4 regions of the Arthrobacter sp. WCS2018Hpa-7 genome follow, and region 3 is predicted to be linked to each of the others. Evidence: riboswitches for the same ligand, from Rfam matches in the RefSeq annotation. Region 3 holds a riboswitch; each other region holds the start of a gene.
The links. Region 3 has a riboswitch for thiamine pyrophosphate ahead of thiC (phosphomethylpyrimidine synthase ThiC). Riboswitches for the same ligand answer to the same signal wherever they lie in the genome.
Positions count from the first base shown of each region.

Region 1: another riboswitch for thiamine pyrophosphate. It lies ahead of thiD (bifunctional hydroxymethylpyrimidine kinase/phosphomethylpyrimidine kinase); the one in region 3 lies ahead of thiC (phosphomethylpyrimidine synthase ThiC).
Region 2: another riboswitch for thiamine pyrophosphate. It lies ahead of thiO (glycine oxidase ThiO); the one in region 3 lies ahead of thiC (phosphomethylpyrimidine synthase ThiC).
Region 4: another riboswitch for thiamine pyrophosphate. It lies ahead of RQH14_RS14675 (ECF transporter S component); the one in region 3 lies ahead of thiC (phosphomethylpyrimidine synthase ThiC).

Region 1 is NZ_JAVTJB010000006.1:185,909-190,960, reverse strand. It holds gene RQH14_RS09480 (Rne/Rng family ribonuclease) at 1-2,553, shown strand, start outside; TPP riboswitch at 2,690-2,788, shown strand; gene thiD (bifunctional hydroxymethylpyrimidine kinase/phosphomethylpyrimidine kinase) at 2,779-4,296, shown strand; gene rplU (50S ribosomal protein L21) at 4,673-4,981, shown strand; gene rpmA (50S ribosomal protein L27) at 5,044-5,052, shown strand, end outside.
Region 2 is NZ_JAVTJB010000005.1:200,207-205,258, forward strand. It holds gene RQH14_RS08140 (hypothetical protein) at 1-138, shown strand, start outside; gene RQH14_RS08145 (4a-hydroxytetrahydrobiopterin dehydratase) at 232-567, opposite strand; gene RQH14_RS08150 (thiazole synthase) at 602-1,399, opposite strand; gene thiS (sulfur carrier protein ThiS) at 1,404-1,640, opposite strand; gene thiO (glycine oxidase ThiO) at 1,637-2,902, opposite strand; TPP riboswitch at 2,897-3,015, opposite strand; gene thiE (thiamine phosphate synthase) at 3,043-3,726, shown strand; gene RQH14_RS08170 (ferritin-like fold-containing protein) at 3,771-4,439, opposite strand; gene RQH14_RS08175 (TM2 domain-containing protein) at 4,595-5,052, shown strand, end outside.
Region 3 is NZ_JAVTJB010000009.1:17,088-22,139, reverse strand. It holds gene ffh (signal recognition particle protein) at 1-303, shown strand, start outside; gene RQH14_RS11670 (alpha/beta hydrolase) at 368-1,090, shown strand; gene thiC (phosphomethylpyrimidine synthase ThiC) at 1,073-2,926, opposite strand; TPP riboswitch at 2,922-3,029, opposite strand; gene RQH14_RS11660 (amidohydrolase family protein) at 3,126-4,208, shown strand; gene RQH14_RS11655 (VOC family protein) at 4,287-5,052, shown strand, end outside.
Region 4 is NZ_JAVTJB010000013.1:46,921-51,972, forward strand. It holds gene RQH14_RS14660 (GNAT family N-acetyltransferase) at 1-76, shown strand, start outside; gene RQH14_RS14665 (energy-coupling factor transporter transmembrane component T) at 73-867, opposite strand; gene RQH14_RS14670 (ABC transporter ATP-binding protein) at 864-2,462, opposite strand; gene RQH14_RS14675 (ECF transporter S component) at 2,462-3,082, opposite strand; TPP riboswitch at 3,160-3,296, opposite strand; gene RQH14_RS14680 (NUDIX hydrolase) at 3,495-4,217, shown strand; gene RQH14_RS14685 (DUF4235 domain-containing protein) at 4,254-4,514, shown strand; gene mnhG (monovalent cation/H(+) antiporter subunit G) at 4,615-5,007, opposite strand; gene RQH14_RS14695 (monovalent cation/H+ antiporter complex subunit F) at 4,997-5,052, opposite strand, start outside.

The sequences.
Region 1 (5,052 bases), on a different contig from region 3:
CCCGAGGAAGAGGCCGAGGCCGGTGCCGAGGATGAACTGGAAGATGCCGGCAGTCGTCGCCGCCGTCGGAGCCGTGGCCGCCGCGGCCGTCGCGGAACCGAACGCGAAGAGAATGAAGCCGGAGAGGGCACCGAGTCCGAGGACGAGGAAACTCCCGCTGCCGAAGCCTCCGACGAAGGGGTGACCTCGCGCCGCCGCCGTCGCCGCCGCCGTGGCGACCAGGACCTTGAACTGACCGGCGGCTCGGACGACGACCCGCCCAACACAGTCACCCGCGTCCGTGCTCCCCGCCCGATCACGGAAACGGCCCCCTCCAATCGCGTTACCAGCGTCAAGGGCTCCACCAGGCTTGAAGCCAAAAAGCAGCGCCGCCGCGAATCCCGCGAAACCGGTCGCCGCCGCCAGGTCATCACCGAGGCCGAATTCCTGGCCCGCCGCGAATCAGTGGACCGCCAGATGATTGTCCGCCAGCGTGACGACAGAATTCAGATCGGCGTCCTGGAAGACGGCGTGCTGGCTGAGCACTTTGTCTCCAAGACCCAGCAGGACTCCCTGATCGGCAACGTCTACCTGGGCAAGGTCCAGAACGTCCTGCCGTCAATGGAAGCTGCCTTCGTGGACATCGGACGCGGACGCAACGCCGTGTTGTACGCCGGAGAAGTCAACTGGGACGCGGTCAACCTCGAGGGCCAGCCGCGCCGGATCGAGAACGCGCTGAAGTCCGGCGATTCCGTCCTGGTGCAGGTCACCAAGGACCCTGTAGGCCACAAGGGTGCCCGCCTCACCAGCCAGATCTCCCTGCCCGGCCGCTACTTGGTATACGTGCCCGGTGGTTCCATGACCGGCATTTCCCGCAAGCTGCCCGACGTTGAGCGCAACCGCCTCAAGCGCATCCTGAAGGACCGTTTGCCGGAAAACGCAGGCGTCATTGTCCGCACGGCTGCTGAAGGTGCGTCGGAAGAAGAACTGACGCACGACATCAACCGCCTGCGCGCCCAGTGGGAAGGCATCGAAGGTCAGGCCTCCTCCACCAAGGTCCTGGCTCCGGAACTGCTCTACGGCGAGCCGGACCTGACCATCAAGGTGGTCCGTGACGTCTTCAACGAGGACTTCTCCAAACTGATCGTTTCCGGCGACGACGCCTGGGACACCATCGAGGCCTACGTGACCTACGTTGCCCCCGACCTTGTGGGCCGCCTTGAGAAGTGGACCAAGGACCAGGACATCTTCGGTGCCTGGCGCATTGACGAGCAGATCCACAAGGCACTGGAACGCAAGGTCTTCCTGCCGTCCGGTGGCTCGTTGGTCATCGACCGCACCGAAGCCATGACCGTGGTGGACGTCAACACAGGTAAGTTCACCGGCAGCGGTGGAAACCTTGAGGAAACCGTCACTAAGAACAACCTCGAAGCTGCTGAGGAAGTTGTTCGCCAGCTTCGCCTGCGTGACATCGGCGGCATCATTGTCATCGACTTCATCGACATGGTCCTTGAGTCCAACCGCGACCTCGTCCTCCGCCGCATGGTTGAGTGCCTTGGCCGCGACCGCACCAAGCACCAAGTGGCCGAAGTGACGTCACTGGGCCTTGTCCAGATGACCCGTAAACGCATGGGTACCGGCCTCCTGGAGGTCTTCGGTGAGCAGTGCGAGCACTGTGCCGGCCGCGGCGTGGTCACCCACGACGAGCCCGTGGAGCACCGCCGTGCCAACGTTGTGGCTGCCGAGCACCACCGCCCGCACACTGAGACGCAGCAACCTGCTGCCCGAACGGAACGCAAGCGCCGTCGTGGGAAGGGTGGGGGACAGGCTGTCGCCGAGGCTCCCGCGCCGGTCCACACCACTGCTTCCGCTCCTGCTGCACCACCTGCTGCCACCGAGCCGCAGGATCCTGCCAAGCAGGCCAAGGCAGAGGCAACTCGGGCTGCACTGGCAACGATTGCTGCTGCGGCCCACGCTGCCCACTTGCACGATGACGAAGTTCACCGTGCGGAAGAGCAGGCACGGGCCGCCGGCCAGCAGCAGGCAGCTGCTGGGGCTGCAGCACAGGCCGGGGCCGGAGAACAGGCTGCCCCTGAACCAGACCGGGACGCATCGGTTCGGGACGCACGTTCCACTCCGGTTCTGCGATTCGGCGGCGAAGAGGTTGCCCTGCCATTCGGGGAACACCATGAGGAACCTCCGGCCGCCAAGCCGGCCATGAGCCTGGATCTCCTGGCCGAAGCGTTCTCCCACCTTGGTGCGGCACCCGAGGCACGGCCCGAAACCGTGGTTCCTTCCAAGGCAGCCGCTGCACCGGAAGCCGCCGTGGCGCGGCCTGTAGATGAGGGCCCTGAAGCTGCGTCGGCGTCGAAGTCACGCAGTGGGCGCCGCAACCGCAGTGCGAGCCGCGCCCAGGGCGCAGCCAACGAGACCAGCGTTGAGCACCACGAGGTAACAGCTACGGCAGCGCGTGGAACAGCTCACGAGGCCAAAGCACCGGCTGAGCCTGCCAAGAAGGTGGTATCCGAGGAACCCATCATCCTTGGGGTTGGCGTACCTGCTTCGGAGCTCTAGCATCTGATCCGCAAAGGCCCTGCAGTAACCGTCACCGGCGGGTACTGCAGGGCCCTTTGCTGTCCGCGATCAAGGGTCACATCCGGTCTTCTGCGTGGCGCAGTTCCCGAGCCGTGCTGCTTCCCGGCTACGCTGGTGGACTGACACGGGGTGCCGGGCATAGGGCCAGGCTGAGATCCAGACCCGTTGAACCTGTCCGGTTAGCACCGGCGAAGGGATGTCCCCATGACGTCATCGTCGTATTCTCCCGTGTACCCATTGGTATTTTCCGGCCGTGAAACGCCCCGCGTACTGAGCATCGCGGGCTCGGACCCCTCCGGCGGTGCCGGTATCCAGGCAGACCTTAAGAGCATTGCCGCGCTGGGCGGGTACGGCATGGCGGCGATCACCGCGTTGACGGCCCAAAATACGCTGGGTGTCAGCGCCGTCCACGTTCCTCCGGTGGAGTTCCTGCGGCAGCAATTGGAAGCGATCAGCTCGGACATCGCCATCGATGCCGTCAAGATCGGCATGCTGGGTGACGCAGCGGTCATCGATGAGGTCCGCGCCTGGCTCGAGGCGGTGCGTCCCGCCGTCGTGGTCCTTGACCCGGTGATGGTGGCCACCAGCGGTGACCGCCTCCTGCGAGGCTCTGCCGAGCAGGCCCTGGGCGCGCTCCTGCCCTTGGCGGACCTTATTACCCCGAACCTCCCGGAGCTCGCCATGCTGTTGGGGGAGCCTGAAGCTGCTGATTGGGAGTCGGCGTTGAACCAAGGCAAGCGGCTGGCAGCTGAGTGCGGCAACACGGTCCTGGTGAAGGGCGGACATTTGGCAGGGACGGAATGCCCGGACGCGTTGGTCAACACCAGCGGACTCCTGCGCCAGGACGTCATTGAGGTAGCAGGACCCCGCGTGGAAACGAAGAACAGCCACGGCACGGGCTGTTCGTTGTCGTCGGCTCTGGCCACTGTCCAGGCCCGCACGGGCGATTGGGAAACTTCCTTGCGCGAGGTCAAGCCGTGGTTGCTGAAGGCGCTGCTTCATTCGGACAGCCTCGATGTAGGCCAGGGAAGTGGGCCGGTCCACCATTTCCACCACCATAAGAGCCTGAGGCCGGGGGAATTTGCGGCGGCCCTGTGGAAGGAAGCCACTCCGGAGCTCGAGGCAATCTACAGGCTCAGCTTTATTGACGGCCTGCAATCGGGCGACCTCCCGGAAGCAGCGTTCAATTACTACCTTGCCCAGGACGCCATCTACCTCAACGGCTACTCCAGGGTCCTGGCGCGAGCGGGCGCCCTTGCACCCACTGAGGAGGAGCAGCTGTTCTGGGCCAGAGCGTCCCAACAGTGCCTGGAAGTCGAATCGGAACTGCACAGGAATTGGCTCAGCACCCGGGAGGCATCCTCGGTAACCGGGCCCGTCACCAAGTCCTATGTGGACCACTTGCTGGCATCAACGGCCACCGGCAGCTACTCAGTGGTGCTGGCGGCCATCCTGCCGTGCTACTGGCTCTACGCGGAGGTGGGCCAGCAGCTCCATGCATCCTTCGTGGACGCTGGATCCCCGGCAGCGCATCCCTATGCGGACTGGCTCAGGACCTACGCCGATGAAGAGTTTGCTGCAGCCACCAGGAATGCGATCAATTTCACGGACGCTGCTGCAGCGGCAGCTTCCGAGGGGGAGCGGGCAGCCATGGTGGAGGCTTTTGCCCAGTCCTGCCGCTATGAAACTGCGTTCTTTGACGCTCCGCGGCTTTTCGCCTGACGGGCTCTGTCCGGGCTTTTTAGTCCGGGTTGCCGGATCGCCACAGCGCGTCGCGGGTCAAATCACGTTAATCGCCCCAAACCCTGTAGGCTGTATGGGCACGGTGCAGGGAGAGTCCGTTACAACTGGTGACGCAAGTCACGTGGTAGCCTCCGGACCCGGCCTCATTTGCAGCTGAAGGTCAAACTAGCGTAATCTTGATCTTCGGTGCTTACGCCAACACTTGGGTTATGCCCCTTGGAATTGTTCAAGGGATGACTCGCGGACTTCGATCAGAAGTCCACGGCGTTGAGGCACAGCGCGAACCAAGCCTGATTTCGGTTCCAGGTTCCGCACGCAAATTTAGTTATAAACGTCGAGAGAAGTGAGTACCCAAGTGGTGTACGCGATTGTCCGCGCAGGCGGCCGCCAAGAAAAAGTTTCCGTTGGAGACTACGTAACGCTTAACCGCGTCCCCGGTGGAGCCGGCAGCACGCTTGAGCTGCCCGCCTTGCTCCTGGTTGACGGCGAGAAGGTCACCTCCGCAGCTGCGGAACTGGCCAACGTCAAGGTTACTGCTGAGATCCTCGAGGACCTCCGTGGTCCGAAGATCGTCATCCAGAAGTTCAAGAACAAGACCGGCTACCGGAAGCGTCAGGGTCACCGTCAGGAACTGACCAAGATCAAGATCACCAGCATCGCGTAACTTTCGTTACCCGCTGTTCAGGTTTTTCAGTTTCCCCAGAAATTTAGAGGCAGGCATTTCACATGGCACAC
Region 2 (5,052 bases), on a different contig from region 3:
CAGCCCGGGGCAACCTGGATTCCGTGGGTCTTGCCCATTGTTGTGGGAACTGCCGCCGCCGCAGCGGTGGTGGTGTTCCTGGGCCGGACCCGCACCCGGCACGATACTGCGGCGCTCACCAAGGCACTGAGGCTCTAACAGCAACAAGGACAAAACGACAGTGACCGTCGCCCTCGGGCGACGGTCACTGTCGTTTAACTCCTTGCCACCATGGTCCGGGGTCAGATGCGTTCAAGCTTCCGGATACCGCTCCGGCTGGGCGGATGCACCCAGCCCGGCCGCGGCCTCACTCACGGAGGACGCAGCGGCGATGTCGCGCTGGGTGACTTTCCCGCCTGCGTCATGGGACACGTACCGGAGGTGGACCCTGTTGTAGCGCCATTCCAGATCGGGATGGTGGTTTTGCTGTTCGGCAATCTGTCCGATCGCTGCAATAAGCGCCAGAGCTTCGGCCGCCGTCGGGGTTTTATAGACGGTAACCAGGCCGTCCTGGTCCTTCCAGTCGGGAAGTTCCCGGAGGGCAGCTTCGACATCCGCCCGGGTCAGGTGGTCTTGGTTCCCCGCCACTGCTGCTCCTTCTCCCGAAGACACTGCCGGACGCCTAGAGGAACTCTGCCCGGCCTTCCATGGCCGACGACGCCAAAGCGTGCTCACGCCGCGGAATCCGTCCTGCCTGCTTGGCCAGCCTACCGGCGATCACGGCGTGTTTGAAGGCCTCACCCATCTGCACCGGGTTCTGCGCGCGGGTTACGGCGGTGGCCAGAAGCACGGCGTCGCAGCCCAATTCCATGGCGAGGGCGGCATCGGAGGCGGTCCCTATTCCTGCGTCGAGCACCACGGGGACTGAGGCACGGGACACGATGAGTTCAATGTTGTGCGGGTTCAGGATGCCCAGGCCGGTTCCGATCGGCGAGCCGAGGGGCATCACAGCGGTGGCACCCAGGTTTTCGAGGCGCAAAGCCAGGACGGGATCATCATTGGTGTAGGCAAAGACCTTGAATCCACGGTTCACCAGCTGTTCCGTTGCTTCGACGAGTTCCACAGCGTCTGGAAGGAGGGTGTGTTCGTCGGCGATGACTTCCAACTTCACCCAGTCCGTTTCCAGTGCCTCGCGTGCCAGTTCTGCGGTCATCACGGCATCCTTGGCGGTGAAGCAACCGGCGGTGTTGGGCAACACGCGGATGCCGTGGTCCACCAGGAGCTGGAAGAGTGATCCTGTTTCAGCGGGTGAGTAGCGCCGCATGGCTACTGTGGTGAGCTCAGTTCCGGATGCCAGGAGCGCTGCGCCCAGGCCGTCCAGGCTCGGCGCACCTCCCGTCCCCATGATCAAGCGGGAGCCGAAGTGGACGCCGTCGATCTCCAGTGCGTCAGTATGGACCTCTGTGTTTGCTGTCGTCATGATGTCAGCCTCCTTGGACTGCGGTAACAAGTTCGAGTTCGTCTCCGTCGGCGAGCGCCGTTGCGGACCATTGGCTGCGCGGCACCACTTCGGAATTACGGGCGACGGCGACACCAAGCTTGCCGCCGTCGGCTGCCTGTCCGCGGTGGTCCAGGACGCGGCCGGTGACGGCTGTGACCAAGGTGCTGACTGAAGCGTCCTCCGGCACTGCGTGATCGGATCCGTTGAGTTTGATGTTCATGCTGTTTCCTTGCTGGGAGCGTGTGCCGGCGTGAGCGCCCGCGCTGTCGATGGAGTGGCCGTGAAGCGGTCCGGGCGGAATGGGGCCCACCGGGGGTCTGACGAGCCGTTGATCAGCCCGCCCACGATCCGCGCGGCCGCGGGCGTCAGGAGGACGCCATGCCGGAAGAATCCTGTGGCGATCACCAGGCCATCAACATCCCCGCTGGAACCGGCGACCCGTCCAAGCAGCGGGGCGTTGTCCGGGGTGCCGGGGCGGGCCCGGGCCGTCGCTTCGAGCAGTTCAAGTTCCGCCACCGCGGGGACTAATGCTTGGGCGTCCCGCAGCAACTGGTAGACGCCCCCGGCTGAGACCGCGTTGTGGGATGAGGACAGTCCGTCCTCGCGTTGGGTGGCCCCGATGACTACCGTGCCGTCGTCCCTGGGTACGATGTAGACGGGCACTCCGCGGACCATCCCTCGGACGGTGGAAGTGAGCAGGGGCCGGAGGTGTTCAGGCACCCGAAGCCTGAGGATGTCGCCATACACGGGCCGCACGGGAAGGCTGAGCCCGTCCGGCAGCCCCTCAAGGCCTGCCGCCCCCAGTCCGTTGGCGACCACCGTTTCTGTGGAGTGGACAGCGGCACCGGACGTGAGTTCCACGCCGGAGACCCGCCCTCGGTCCCACAGCAAGCGGAGCGCCGTCGAGGCCACGGCAAACCCGTCCCCAGCCCCCGAAACCCAGCTGGAGTCGCTGGCCGTGTGGCGTGCCAATCCTGACAGCAGGCATGCCGCGAGCTTCCGGGGATCAACCTGGTGATCGGCGGGAATATCGAAGGCACTGGAAATTTGTGGGCTGAGGAGGGGTTCGCGGTCCCGGGCGTCGCGCAACGACAGCGGCTCAACCCCGAGGCCTGACGCGAGCTGCACCGCACGGAGGTCTGCCAGCGCCCTGCGGTCCGCGGCGTCGGCACCCACGGCGATTGTCGGCGTCGTGCGGTATCCGGTGTCTTCTCCTCCGCGGGTCAGGCTTGCGGCGAAGGACGGCCAAAGCCGTGACGATTCCAGCATCAGCTCAAGGAGGTCTTCCTCCTGGTAATGCAATTCACTCACGGGGGCGAGCATTCCGGCGGCAGCGAATGTGGCTCCGGCAGCCGGTGCGGGATCGATCACCACCACTGAGCGGCCAAGTCGGCGTGCTTCGCTGGCGATGCCCAGACCGATGATGCCGCCACCAATGACAGCCACATCGGCATGCATGGAGGTTTGGCGGGGATCTGCCATTCCGGTTTCCTTCCCTACGCCGGTACTAGCCGGATCAGGTCAAGCGGTCGGCGCTGAAGCCCTCTCAGCCGGACAGTCATATAGCGAACGTCGCGGCTCCCGCAGTACGTGCCCAGTTTAGAGGAACTACTCTGGTTTCCATGACCCCGACTGATGCCCTCGCCACCGCCCGCCTGTATCTGTGCACTGATGCCCGGAAACGGCAGGGCGATTTTGAAGACTTTGTGGACGCTGCCTTTGAGGGCGGGGTGGACATCATCCAGCTGCGCGACAAGACCCTGGAAGCAGCCGAGGAATTGGAGCTGTTGGCGGTCCTGCAAGGAGTTGCGCAACGTCATGGACGGCTCTGGGCTGTCAACGATCGCGCCGATGTTGCCAGCGTTTCCGGGGCTCCGGTGTTTCACATCGGGCAAAAGGACCTGCCGTTGACGGTGGCTCGGACGTTGCTTCCGGAGCCCGTAACGATCGGCCTCTCCACCCACTCCCCCGAGCAGGTAAATGCCGCCATCGCAGCATCACCAGGACAGGGAGGCCTGGACTATTTCTGTGTAGGGCCCGTCTGGGCAACACCCACCAAACCCGGCCGGGAAGCCGTGGGCCTGGACCTGGTCACATATGCCGCAGAAGCGAGCAAGCGTGCAGATGAGACCACCGGCGGTGCCGTAAACCTGCCCTGGTTCGCCATTGGCGGGATCGATCTCAGCAATGTGGAGCAGGTACTGGCTGCCGGAGCCAGCCGGATTGTGGTGGTCCGCGCCATCACTGAAGCTGTGGATCCGACGACGGCGGCCAAGTCGCTGCTGAAAGCGCTGGACACCGTCTGAGCCTGGCCGCTTAAAGCCTTTCGGACATAAGCCCGGCCAAGCCGCTATGCAGTCAGGCCCAGGGCCGTCATCCGGCGTGAGTGCCGCTCGGCGAGCTCGCCCGTCAGTCTCTTGACTGCGGCGCGGGCATCTCCACCGCTTTTCAGTGTTGGCCCCAACTGTGGATGCTCCATGCCCACCCTCTGCGCCTGCGTCAGCGCTTCCCCCACCAGCCGGCGGCCCCACAACGCCAGTCGCGAGGCGAGTCGAGGGTCATCGGCCAAGGCCCGCCGCAGCAGGACTCGAAGTACCTCGGTTGCTTGGTCGGGAGAGGCAACCCGGTCCACGAACTGCTGTGTTGTTGGATCCAGGAAGGCAGCGACAGCCCGGTAGAAGTCCGAGGAGACGGTGTCGATGACGTATGCCTTCATCACGGATTCGAACCAGTCCCCGGGCTTGGTGCGTTCATGGAAGTGATCGAAGGAACGCTGGAACGGCAGCATGGCTTCCTCGGGATCGAGGCCCATTTCCGCTAGCCGATCGCTGAGCAGCGCGAAGTTTCCGTACGCGCCGACGGCAATTTTTGCCAGCACCGACCGGTCATGGAGCGTGGGGGCGTATCGGGAATCGAACGAAAGCCGGCCGAAAGCCGACAACTCGCCGTAGGCCATGGCACCCAGCAGTTCCGCGGCGAGTTGTCCGGCAGAAGGTGCCACGTCCCGGGAAGTGCCCATGATCCAAGACTATCCCCGGCTTTCCACATCCCGCCCGCGGAGATTTGCTGTTTGCCGCGCTGGTCCTACTAGGCTGATTGGAAGTGAGTTGACCGCCAGGCCTGCCGCAGGCCGCGTGTCCTCCTCCTCGCACCCACTCCCCTGAAGGATGTTCCATGAGTAACCCGAGCTACCCGCCCGCGCCCCACAACGGGAACGGCGCTCCACCAGTACCCCCTGCACCCGGTGCTTTCGGCAACCAGTACCAAGGCGGGCAGCAGACCTACCAGCCGGGCCCGGGTTCCAGCCCTTATGGCGCTCCCGGAATGGGCACTCCGGCCAAGTCCTTCATGGTCACCTGGATCCTGTCATTGCTTCTGGGTGGCCTCGGTGTCGACCGTTTTTACCTGGGAAAGATCGGCACCGGCATTGCCAAGCTGCTCACTGCGGGCGGACTCGGCATCTGGTCCATCGTGGACCTCATCATCACGCTGACCGGCAACGCGCGGGATAAGGAAGGCCGCCCGCTGCTGGGTTATCCCGAAAACAAGAAGAAGGCCTGGATCATCACGATCGTCGTATGGTTCGCCGGCCTGGTGGTTGGAATCGTGTCCACGGTGCTGTCCCTGACGCT
Region 3 (5,052 bases):
TTTGCCCAGGCCCAGAAGATGATGAAGAAACTTGCCCAAGGCGGCGGGATGCCGGGGATGCCCGGGATGCCTGGCCTTGGTGGGCCCGGCGGAGGCCGCAAGGGCGGCAAGAATGCGCCCAAGAAGAAGGCCCGTTCAGGCAACCCTGCCAAAGCAGCACAGGAACTGCGGGATGCCGAAGCCAAGCGGGCGAACGCAGCCTCGGCAGCACCGTCGGGTGCCGCTTTCGGCCAGGGCGCGGCAGACTTCGACCCCTCATCCCTCAACCTTCCCAAGGGCTTCGACAAGTTCCTCGGCAAATAGGCCGTGGCTGACATCCCAACCGCGTCGCAGTTGGGATGCCAGGGCCGTGGAATAGGCTGAACCAATGCATAAGCAGCGCGTAGTCTTCCTTCACGGCCTGGGCGGCTTCGGTGCTGCGGCATGGCCGAAACAGCACGGCATGGCCCTCGCTTATGATGCGCTGTTCCTGCGCCGGCACGGCTTTGACGCCGCCGCAGACCCCGTGGAATCGAGCGTTGCTGCGGACGTTGCCATTGTGATCAATGCCCTGGCGGATTCGGGAGGTGGCCACGTCGTTGCGCACGAGCAAGGTGCCATCTCCGCCATGCTTGCTGCCATCGAACGTCCGGACCTGGTGTATTCGCTGAGCTTGGTTGAGCCTGCTTGTTTGTCCCTGACGGCAGAGCTTCCAGCCACAGCTTCCCACCGTGCCCTCATGGCACCGCTGTTCGATGTACGGAGCCAGCTCAACGACGCCGACTATCAACGTGAGTACTACCGCCGGGCGTTTTCTGCCGAAACGGGGGGATTGGATACTCCCGAAGCGCGCCGTTCCGCCCGCAGGCTCAGGCTTCAAGCCCCGCCTTGGGAAGCTCCGCTGCACATCGTACCCGGCGTCCCCACGTTGGTTCTCACCGGTGGGTGGGAACCCCTGTACGAAGAAATCGCCGGCTATCTCCAGGAAACCGGCGCCCTCCGCCGTGTTGCTGCGGGAGGACACCGGCCCCAGGATTCAGTGGACGGCGATCACATCATCCGCTCGTTTGTTGGCGACGTCGGACGGGCCATGTCAGTTCAGGCTTCCTGAGCCGGCCTCAACCGTGCCTGGGCTGCCGGGTACCTGAAGTTCCGGCAAATAGACCTTTCCGCCCGATGCCAGGAATTCCTGGCTCTTTCCGCGCATGCCACTGTACATTTCCGCTATGGCCGTCTGCGCCTCTTCTGATCCGTATTCGTCACGGATGTCCTGGCTGATGCGCATCGAACAGAACTTGGGGCCGCACATGGAACAGAAATGGGCGGTCTTGGCCGGTTCGGCCGGCAGCGTTTCGTCATGGAAGGCTTCCGCTGTCACAGGGTCCAACGAGAGGGCAAACTGGTCCCGCCAACGGAATTCGAACCTGGCCTTTGACAGGGCATCGTCACGCTCATGGGCCCCTGGATGGCCCTTGGCGAGGTCGGCGGCGTGGGCTGCGATCTTGTACGTGATGACACCGGTCTTGACGTCGTCCTTATTGGGAAGACCCAAATGTTCCTTGGGGGTCACGTAGCAGAGCATGGCAGTGCCGTACCTGGCGATCTCGGCGGCGCCGATGGCTGAGGTGATGTGGTCATAGCCAGGAGCGACATCGGTGACCAAGGGCCCCAAGGTGTAGAAGGGGGCTCCTTTGCACAGTTCCTGCTGGCGTTCCACATTTTCCCGCACCAGGTGGAACGGCACGTGGCCAGGTCCTTCCACCATCACCTGCACATCGAACTCCCACGCCCGCTGTGTCAGGTCGGCGAGTGTATCCAACTCGGCGAACTGGGCTGCGTCGTTGGCATCGGCGGTTGCGCCCGGGCGCAGGCCGTCGCCCAGCGAGAAGGCGACGTCGTACTGGGCGAAGATTTCGCAGAGCTCGTCAAAATGCGTGTAGAGGAAGTTTTCCTGATGGTGCGCCAGGCACCAACCCGCCATGATCGACCCGCCACGGGAGACAATTCCCGTGACCCGGTTGGCGGTCAGCGGCACATATCGCAGAAGCACGCCGGCGTGGATGGTCATGTAGTCCACGCCCTGCTCACATTGCTCGATCACAGTGTCCCGGAATATCTCCCATGTCAGCTTGTTCGCCTCGCCGTTGACCTTCTCCAGCGCCTGGTAGATGGGGACCGTCCCGATGGGGACCGGGGAGTTGCGGATGATCCACTCCCGGGTGGTGTGGATATCGTCGCCAGTGGAGAGATCCATGACGGTATCGGCACCCCACTGAGTGGCCCACTGCAGTTTGTCCACCTCCTCCGCGATGGAGCTCGTCACGGCTGAGTTGCCGATGTTGGCGTTGATCTTCACCAGGAATGCCTTGCCGATGATCATCGGCTCTGACTCGGGATGGTTGATGTTGTTGGGAATGATCGCCCGTCCTGCGGCGACTTCGCTGCGGACCAGCTCAACGTCGCAGCCCTCCCGCAACGCGACGAACTGCATCTCCGGAGTCACCGTGCCCTGCTTGGCGTAGTGCATCTGCGTGACGGTTTTACCTTCGACGGCGCGGCGGGGCACCGGTTGAGTGCCCTTCCACTCTGCTGATGCTTCGCCGCGCCGAACCGCAGACTTGCCGTCGTCCAGCAGGTTTCGTTCCCGTCCGCGGTAAGCCACGGTGTCACAGCGGGCTTCGATCCATGAAGAGCGGAAAGGCTCAAGCCCTACAACGGGATCGCTGCCGGGACCCGCCGTGCGGTACACCTGGAACGCCGGGTTTGCTTTGCCGTTGGGGGAGGGCTCCAAAGCGATCTCCGTGACGGGCACCCGGATCCCGTGGTCCGGGTCCTCAAGGTAGGCCAATGAATGGGATTTCAGCGATTGCGTCACGGATTCCGGTGTCTTTGCGCTGGAGTCGGCCCGGTTTTGGGCAGGGCTGTGCTGTGTTTTGGTGGTGCTCAAAGGATCACTCACTTCCTTCGCCGGCATTACCCGGACAGGTTCAACGGTCGCAGACTGCATCAGTCCGATCTCAGCCCCTGCAGGGGCCCCCGTGTGGTCGTAGACGAAGCTACCACAGCTCCCCGGAGGCTCCCAGTCACATGGAGTCCGGGGTTGCAGCAACCTGAACTCCCTTGGACTTGCGGACTAGGCTTTTTCCATGGCCAAGATCATCGAATTCACCGGACCCGTGCTCGTGTCACGGAACGACCAGCGCCATGGGATGTGGTCCGTGGACGGCACCTTGACGTTTGTGCGCCCCACGAAGGCACCGGACTGCGTTCTAGATGGCTGGGTCCTCCCGGGCTTCGTTGATGCCCACTGCCACATCGGTTTGGGAGTGGGCGGCGCTGTTGACGAGCGGACCACCCTTGCCCAAGCCCAGGCTGACCTCGACGCCGGGACTCTGCTGATCCGGGACGCCGGATCACCCAGTGACACCCGTTGGGTCCAGCAACGTTCGGACGTGCCCCGGCTGATCCGGGCCGGAAGGCATATTGCCCGGAGCCGGCGCTACCTCCGCGGTTTGGGGCATGAAATCGAACCGGACCAACTCGTGGAGACCGTTCGGAAGGAAGCCCGGGATGGAGACGGGTGGGTCAAGTTGGTGGGGGACTGGATTGACCGTGGCGTGGGTGACCTCGCTGCCTCCTTCCCCGCGAAAGTCGTCAAGGACGCCATCTCTGCCGCCCACGATGAAGGTGCCAGGGTGACGGCCCACTGCTTTGCCGAAGACACAGTGGACGACATGCTGGATGCCGACATCGACTGCATTGAACACGCGACCGGCCTGCTGCCACGACACATTCCGCGTTTGGTGGAACAGTCCGTGCCGATCGTTCCTACCTTGGTCAATATCGCGACCTTCCCGGACATCGCTGCCCAGGCTGCTCCGAAGTTTCCTGTCTATGCGGACCATATGGTGCGGCTTTGGGAGCGGCGGCGTGAGCGTGTGCTGGAGGCCTTTGAGGCCGGGGTGGCCATCTACACGGGCACAGACGCCGGAAGCGTGATCAAGCACGGCAGGATCGCCGAGGAAATGAAGGAATTGCACGACGCCGGCCTGCCGCCGGCGGCGGTCGTGGACGCCGCGGCGTGGCGTGCCCGGGAGTGGCTGGGAGCCGAAGGCATCAGCGAAGGGGCGAGTGCCGACGTCGTGCTGTGTTCCGAGGATCCCAGGATCCGGCTGGAGACTGTTTCCAACCTCAAGCACATCGTTCTTCGGGGTTCCTTGGTCCATTAGGAATAAATTGAAGCTTCAAGTAATTTAGAGAAGTAGGAACGGTGCTGATGAGCGGCACCTCGAACTCGGGAGCTTCACATGACCACACCACTCAGCCAGGATCTTCTGCCTGCCGAACTGACCATGGGCACTGTCATGCTCAAGGTCGGCGACATGACGGTTATGAGCGACTACTATCAGCGGGCCCTTGGCCTTGACGTCGTGGCCGAGCAGGATGGTGGGCTTTACTTGGGGCGCGTCGGAAAGCCCGTGGTGCACCTTGCTCCGGCCTCAGGGCTCCAGATTCCAGGCCGCGGGGAGGCCGGCCTGTTCCACACGGCCATTCTCTTCCACGATCAGCCTTCACTGGCTGCCACCATCGCCACCGCTGCCGAGTACGAGCCCCGCGCGTTTGCGGGCAGTGCCGACCACCTGGTCAGCGAAGCGTTCTACTTTACCGATCCTGAAGGCAATGGGATTGAGCTCTACTACGACAAGCCGCGTGAACTCTGGCAGTGGGACGGCAAGAATGTGGTGATGGACAATGTTGCCTTGCCTCCGCAGCGATTCCTCCAGCAGCACCTGAGTGAAGCGGCGGTGACCGGACAGCGCGAGGCGGAGGCCGGAATCGGACACGTTCACCTGCAAGTGGGCGACGTCGCAACTGCCCAGCACTTCTACGTGGAAACCCTGGGCTTTGAGCGGACCGCGGGCTGGCATGGCCAGGCGTTGTTCGTTTCCGCCGGCGGCTACCACCACCACATGGCCATGAACGTGTGGAACAGCCGTGGCGCCGGGCCCCGCAAGGACACGCTGGGCCTGGGGGAAGTGCTCATTGAGGTACCCGGCACGGACCACGTCGCGG
Region 4 (5,052 bases), on a different contig from region 3:
CGCCGAGAAGGAAGCCCAGCTGGGGTTCCTGACGCGGGCAGGCTTTGACGAGATCCAGGAACAGCAAGCTCCCTAGCGCCAGACGAAGCTCCACGTTCCCGCACCCACGGCCGCGAGCACCGCGCCCGCTGCGATGACCACGCCGCCCAGAAGCACCCAAGCGTCCAGCAACGAGTACGTTGATTCGCGGGCCCACGTCCGTTGACCGCCACCAAAGCCGCGCGCTTCCATGGTCACTGCCAGCCGGGATGCCCTGCGAACAGCCTGGACCAACAGCCCGAAGCTCTGGCCGAGAGTGGCCTTCAGCCGTTGCAGCGGGCTGCCTTGGGAACCGACGCCGCGGGCCCGGCGGGCCATGCCGATGGTCTGCCATTCCTCGGCCATGAGGCCCACCAGCCTCATGGCCGCCAGGGAGCCGAGGACGAAGCGGTGCGGCAGCTTGGCCTTCTGCGCCAGCGCATCGGCCAGGTCAGTCGGGTCCGTGCAGGTCATCAGCAGGATCGCCGGCAACGCGATCGCCAAACCGCGCAACATGAAACCCAGCCCCAGCTCAAGGGAACCTTCGCTGATGGACCAGAGTCCGACGTCGAGCAGTACAGCGCCGCTGTCCGCCGCCACGATCGCAGTGCTCCAGCCACCGATCGCGGCCGCGATGATCAGCGGCCAAGCGCGCTGCCACAGAAGCCTGAGCGTAAGCCCGGCGAGCGGAAACAACGCCAGCTCCGCAACCAGCGCCGCGGACGCCGATACCCAGTCGATGGACAGGGCCAGCACCAGGGAAATCAGGAAAACGGACACGAACTTTGCCAAGGGGTTGGCTCGGGTCAGCAGGGCATGATTCCCGCGGAGATTCAACGCATCCCTCATGCTGCACCCGCTTCCTGATGCGTGGCTTCACCATGCTGGACCGGACCGAGCCGAAGCTCCGTTCCGCCGAGCACTGCGCTGAATTCCTGGTCATGGGTCACGGAGACCACAGCCGTTCCGGCGTCCAACAACTCTGAAAGGAACGACGCCAGCTCGGCCCACGTATTGGCGTCCTGACCGAACGTGGGCTCGTCGAGCACCAGGACTTTGGGGTGCGCGGCCAGCACGGTGGCCACCGAAAGCCGCCGCTTCTCGCCGCCGGAAAGGGTGTAGGGGTTGGCATCCACCAAATGCGTAAGCCGCAGCCGCTCCAACAGTTCGTCGACGCGTTCTTCGCCGCGGCCCACATGCCTGGGCCCAAACATGAGCTCGTCCAGGACCTTGCCCGTGACGAACTGGTGCTCCGGTTCCTGGAACACCGTACCGATCCGTGAAATCAGCTGGTCTGCTTTCCACTTGAACGGGTCAATGCCGGCCCCTTCGGAAAGCTCGACGGCGGCACTCACCGTGCCGTCCACCGGCGCAAGAAGGCCGGCCAACGTGAGCGCAAACGTGGACTTTCCGGCGCCGTTGGCTCCAGTGATGGTCAATGCTTGGCCGGCCCGGACCTGCGCGGTGATTCCCGTTTGCACTGGGACCGGCGGGAAGGTCTTGAAGCCCTTGCGCCGCGGCTTCTCCCGGGAAACTGCGAGGTCCTGGGCTGCAAGGAGCAGTTGGGAGGTGTGGGGTTGGCTGCGCCGTTCGCGGGTGGCCGGAACGTACCCAGGCACCCAAACGCCGGCGGCCATCAACATGGTGCGGGCTTCGGACAGGACCTTGTCAGGCGGGCCGTCCAAGAGGACCCCGGCCTTTGCCGTGCCCGTTCCCGTTCCCGCCGCCAGGGAACCCGGCTGCAGGACCACGATCCGGTCCACCAGGTCTTTCCAGACGGACACGCGGTGCTCCACCACCACCAGCGTTGCGCCGGTCTTGTCGAGGCAGCGCTTCACCGCGTCACGCACCTCCAAAACGCCTGCCGGATCCAGGTTGGCGGTCGGTTCATCCAACAGGATCAGGCCCGGCCGCATCGCCAGGATGCCCGCCAGTGCAAGGCGCTGCTTCTGCCCTCCGGAGAGTGCCGCCGTCGGGTGGTCCAACGCCAAACCGCCACCGGCAGCGGTACGCAACCCGACGTCGTCGAGCGCTTCATGGACGCGGGACCAGATCTCGTCCCGCGGCACAGCAAGGTTCTCGGCACCAAAGGCCACGTCGTCGCCAACCCGCGACAAGACCACCTGCGTTTCCGGGTCCTGCTGCATCAGCCCGGCGCGGCCCCGCTGCTCCCGGGGCGCCACGCCGTCGATTAGCAGCGAACCTGACTCGTCCGAGTCGTCTTCCTCATCGCCCAACACGCCGGCAAGGGCGTGCAGCAGCGTTGATTTGCCGGCACCGGAAGGTCCCAGAAGGAGAACCCGCTCGCCAGGTTCAATCCGGAGGTCCAACCCATGAATGGCCGGAGTGGACCGGCCGGCATGCCGCCAAGCCCAGCCCTCGGCGGAGATGGCGGCAGGCCGTACCGGGCTGCTGTTGTTGCTGCCGCTCTGCGTGGCGGGCATCAGCTGAAGACGGGCTCCGACGCGGCCTTGCGCGATGCGAAGGAGCTCAGCACGCCGGTTTTCGCCAAGCCACGGGTGGCAATCCAGGACAGTGCGCCAGCGATGATCGCACCCGAAATCGTGGTGAAGGTGATGTACGCCAGCTTGTCCACGGCCTCGTAGGCGATGTTCCAGCCCCACGGGAGGAAGGAGTCGTTCAGGCCGCAGAAGAGGCCCGCACCGGCACCCGCGAGGAGGGCCGTGGGCAGGTTGAACTTCTTGTACCGGAAAGCGGCGAAGATGAGCTCCGCGCCCAAACCCTGCAGGACGCCGGAGATCAGGACGGTGGTGCCGTACTGGGAACCCATGATGAGCTCACCGGTGGCCGCGACAGCTTCGCAGAACAACGCTGCGCCCGGCTTGCGGATAATGAGCATGCCCAGGACTGCGGGGATCATCCAGCCACCGGCGATCAGGCCGGTGAGCGGCGGATACGTCGCGTTCATGGGGATGGAAACCAGCGCGGCACCCTGGGACCAGGCCCAGAAGATCACGCCGCCTGCGATGGCGATAAGAGCCGCCACAACGATGTCTACAACACGCCAGGTGTAACTGGCCTTCTTCACGTTTACCGTGGTCATTTTTCTGCCTCCTGAGGTTACAGGAGGGGAAAGTGCTCCCCGGATTTCCAACCGGCCTGCGCCGCCCGGATCCGGACACTCTGAGAAGCTCGACTCCCTTGCGCCGGTACTAACCGGATCAGGTTCGAGGGTCTGCGGCTGTCCGCACTCTCAGCGCCCTCGCGTCTCCTGCATCTCTGCAAGGTCCGACGGCGGCGCTCCCCTGTCGTTATCAAATCTGCCCTGATGGGCTGGTTCAGTTTACACCTGCGCGTGTTGCGGGCGCTGGTCCGTTGCCGGCAGGTGGTCACAATCGGACGTTGCGAGGCCCGCTCTACACCCTTCGCGCCGGTCTTGGCATGCACACCAGGCCCCACAACGAGACCTGAGAGAATGATCCAGCAGACTCGACCGCGGCAAAGGGGCACTTTTCATGAACAATCCACCCAGTCAGGATCACGCTGTCGGCGAGGGCACCATATCCGAGCCACGGCTCGCTGCCAGTGTCATCCTGCTCCGTGATTCCCCGGGCGGGCTCGAGGCGTTCGTCCAGCACCGGGTCAGCACCATGGACTTCGCCGCCGGAATGGTGGTCTTCCCAGGCGGCAGGGTGGATGCTGCGGACGAGTCAGGCTGGGACTACCCAGCGGAGCTGCTTCAACGCCACGCTGCCGCCTGGAGTTCGAGTTCCATCGGCACCGGCACCGACTCCGACTCAGGTGCCGGCACCAACTCAGCGCAGGCCGTGACCAACGCAGGCACGGTCCTCACCGCCGCAATCCGCGAAGTCCAGGAGGAGTCGGGGCTCAGCATCAGCGCCGCGGACGTCCGACCGTGGGCCAACTGGATCACGCCCACGGACATGCCGAAGCGCTTTGACACCTACTTCTACCTTGCAAAACCCGTCCCTGGAGCCGAGCCCCGGCATCAAACCACGGAGGCCTGGCAATCGTTGTGGATGCCGGTGGACGGAATTCTGGAAGCGGAGGCGGCCGGGACGCTGAAGCTGATGCCGCCCACCTATTACCTGCTCAAGGAAATCGCCGATTTTGAGACGGTGGACGCTGTCTGGTCGGCGGAACACACGGTCGTTCCAGTGTTGGCCCCGGTGGGGTCCCTGGCAGCGTTCCTGAAGGAGCGGGAAAGCCGACGCTGACACTTGAGTTGGCCCATGGACGGCTAGGCTGGAGGCATGAACCTCTTCTTCAAGCTGCTGGGTACCGGAGTGAGCCTCGGAGCGGGCTTCGTTGGCACCAAACTCGTCAACAAAGGGTGGGAAAAGGCCACTGGCAACAAACCACCCCTGGGCAACGACGACATGGAAACGAGCTTGCGTTCAGCGCTGACTTTTGCGCTGATCTCAGCCTTCGTCAGCACCCTGATTCAGGTGTTGGCCAGCCGTGGCACCCAGCGTGCCATTGCACGTTTCGCCAAGACGCACGACATCCTCTAGCCTCAACCACAGACAACAACGCGGGGTCGCTTTGCCTCCACCTGATGGAATGAACACCAGTGGACGCACGGCGGCCCCGCGTTTGCTGTGACTGGGACTTTTAGTGGTCGTTCCGGGGTTCTTGCCCGGCAGCCGCCCGTTGAACAACGGCTTCGAGTTCGTCCTTGGTGAGCATCTCGCGGTGGCCGTGCTTGGTGCGGTAGGCGGAGCGACCCACCATGTGGGCGGACACAGGTGCTGTCAGCAACTGGAAAATCCATGCCACCAGCAGAACAGGCCATACCCACCACGTCCGCATTTGAAGGCCAATCGCAGCAAGCATGAGGAACAGTCCCAGCACTTGGGGCTTGGTGGCTGCGTGCATGCGGCTCATGAGGTCCGGGAATCGCAGCAAACCGATCGCAGCGCCGAGGGACATCAAAGCACCCACCACCAGGAACACTGCAGTGACAGCGTCGATCACGACATCCACGCCGTTGGCATCAGGACTCATTGTTCTGTTCCCTCCGTTCAGCAACGAACCGTGCAACGGTCACCG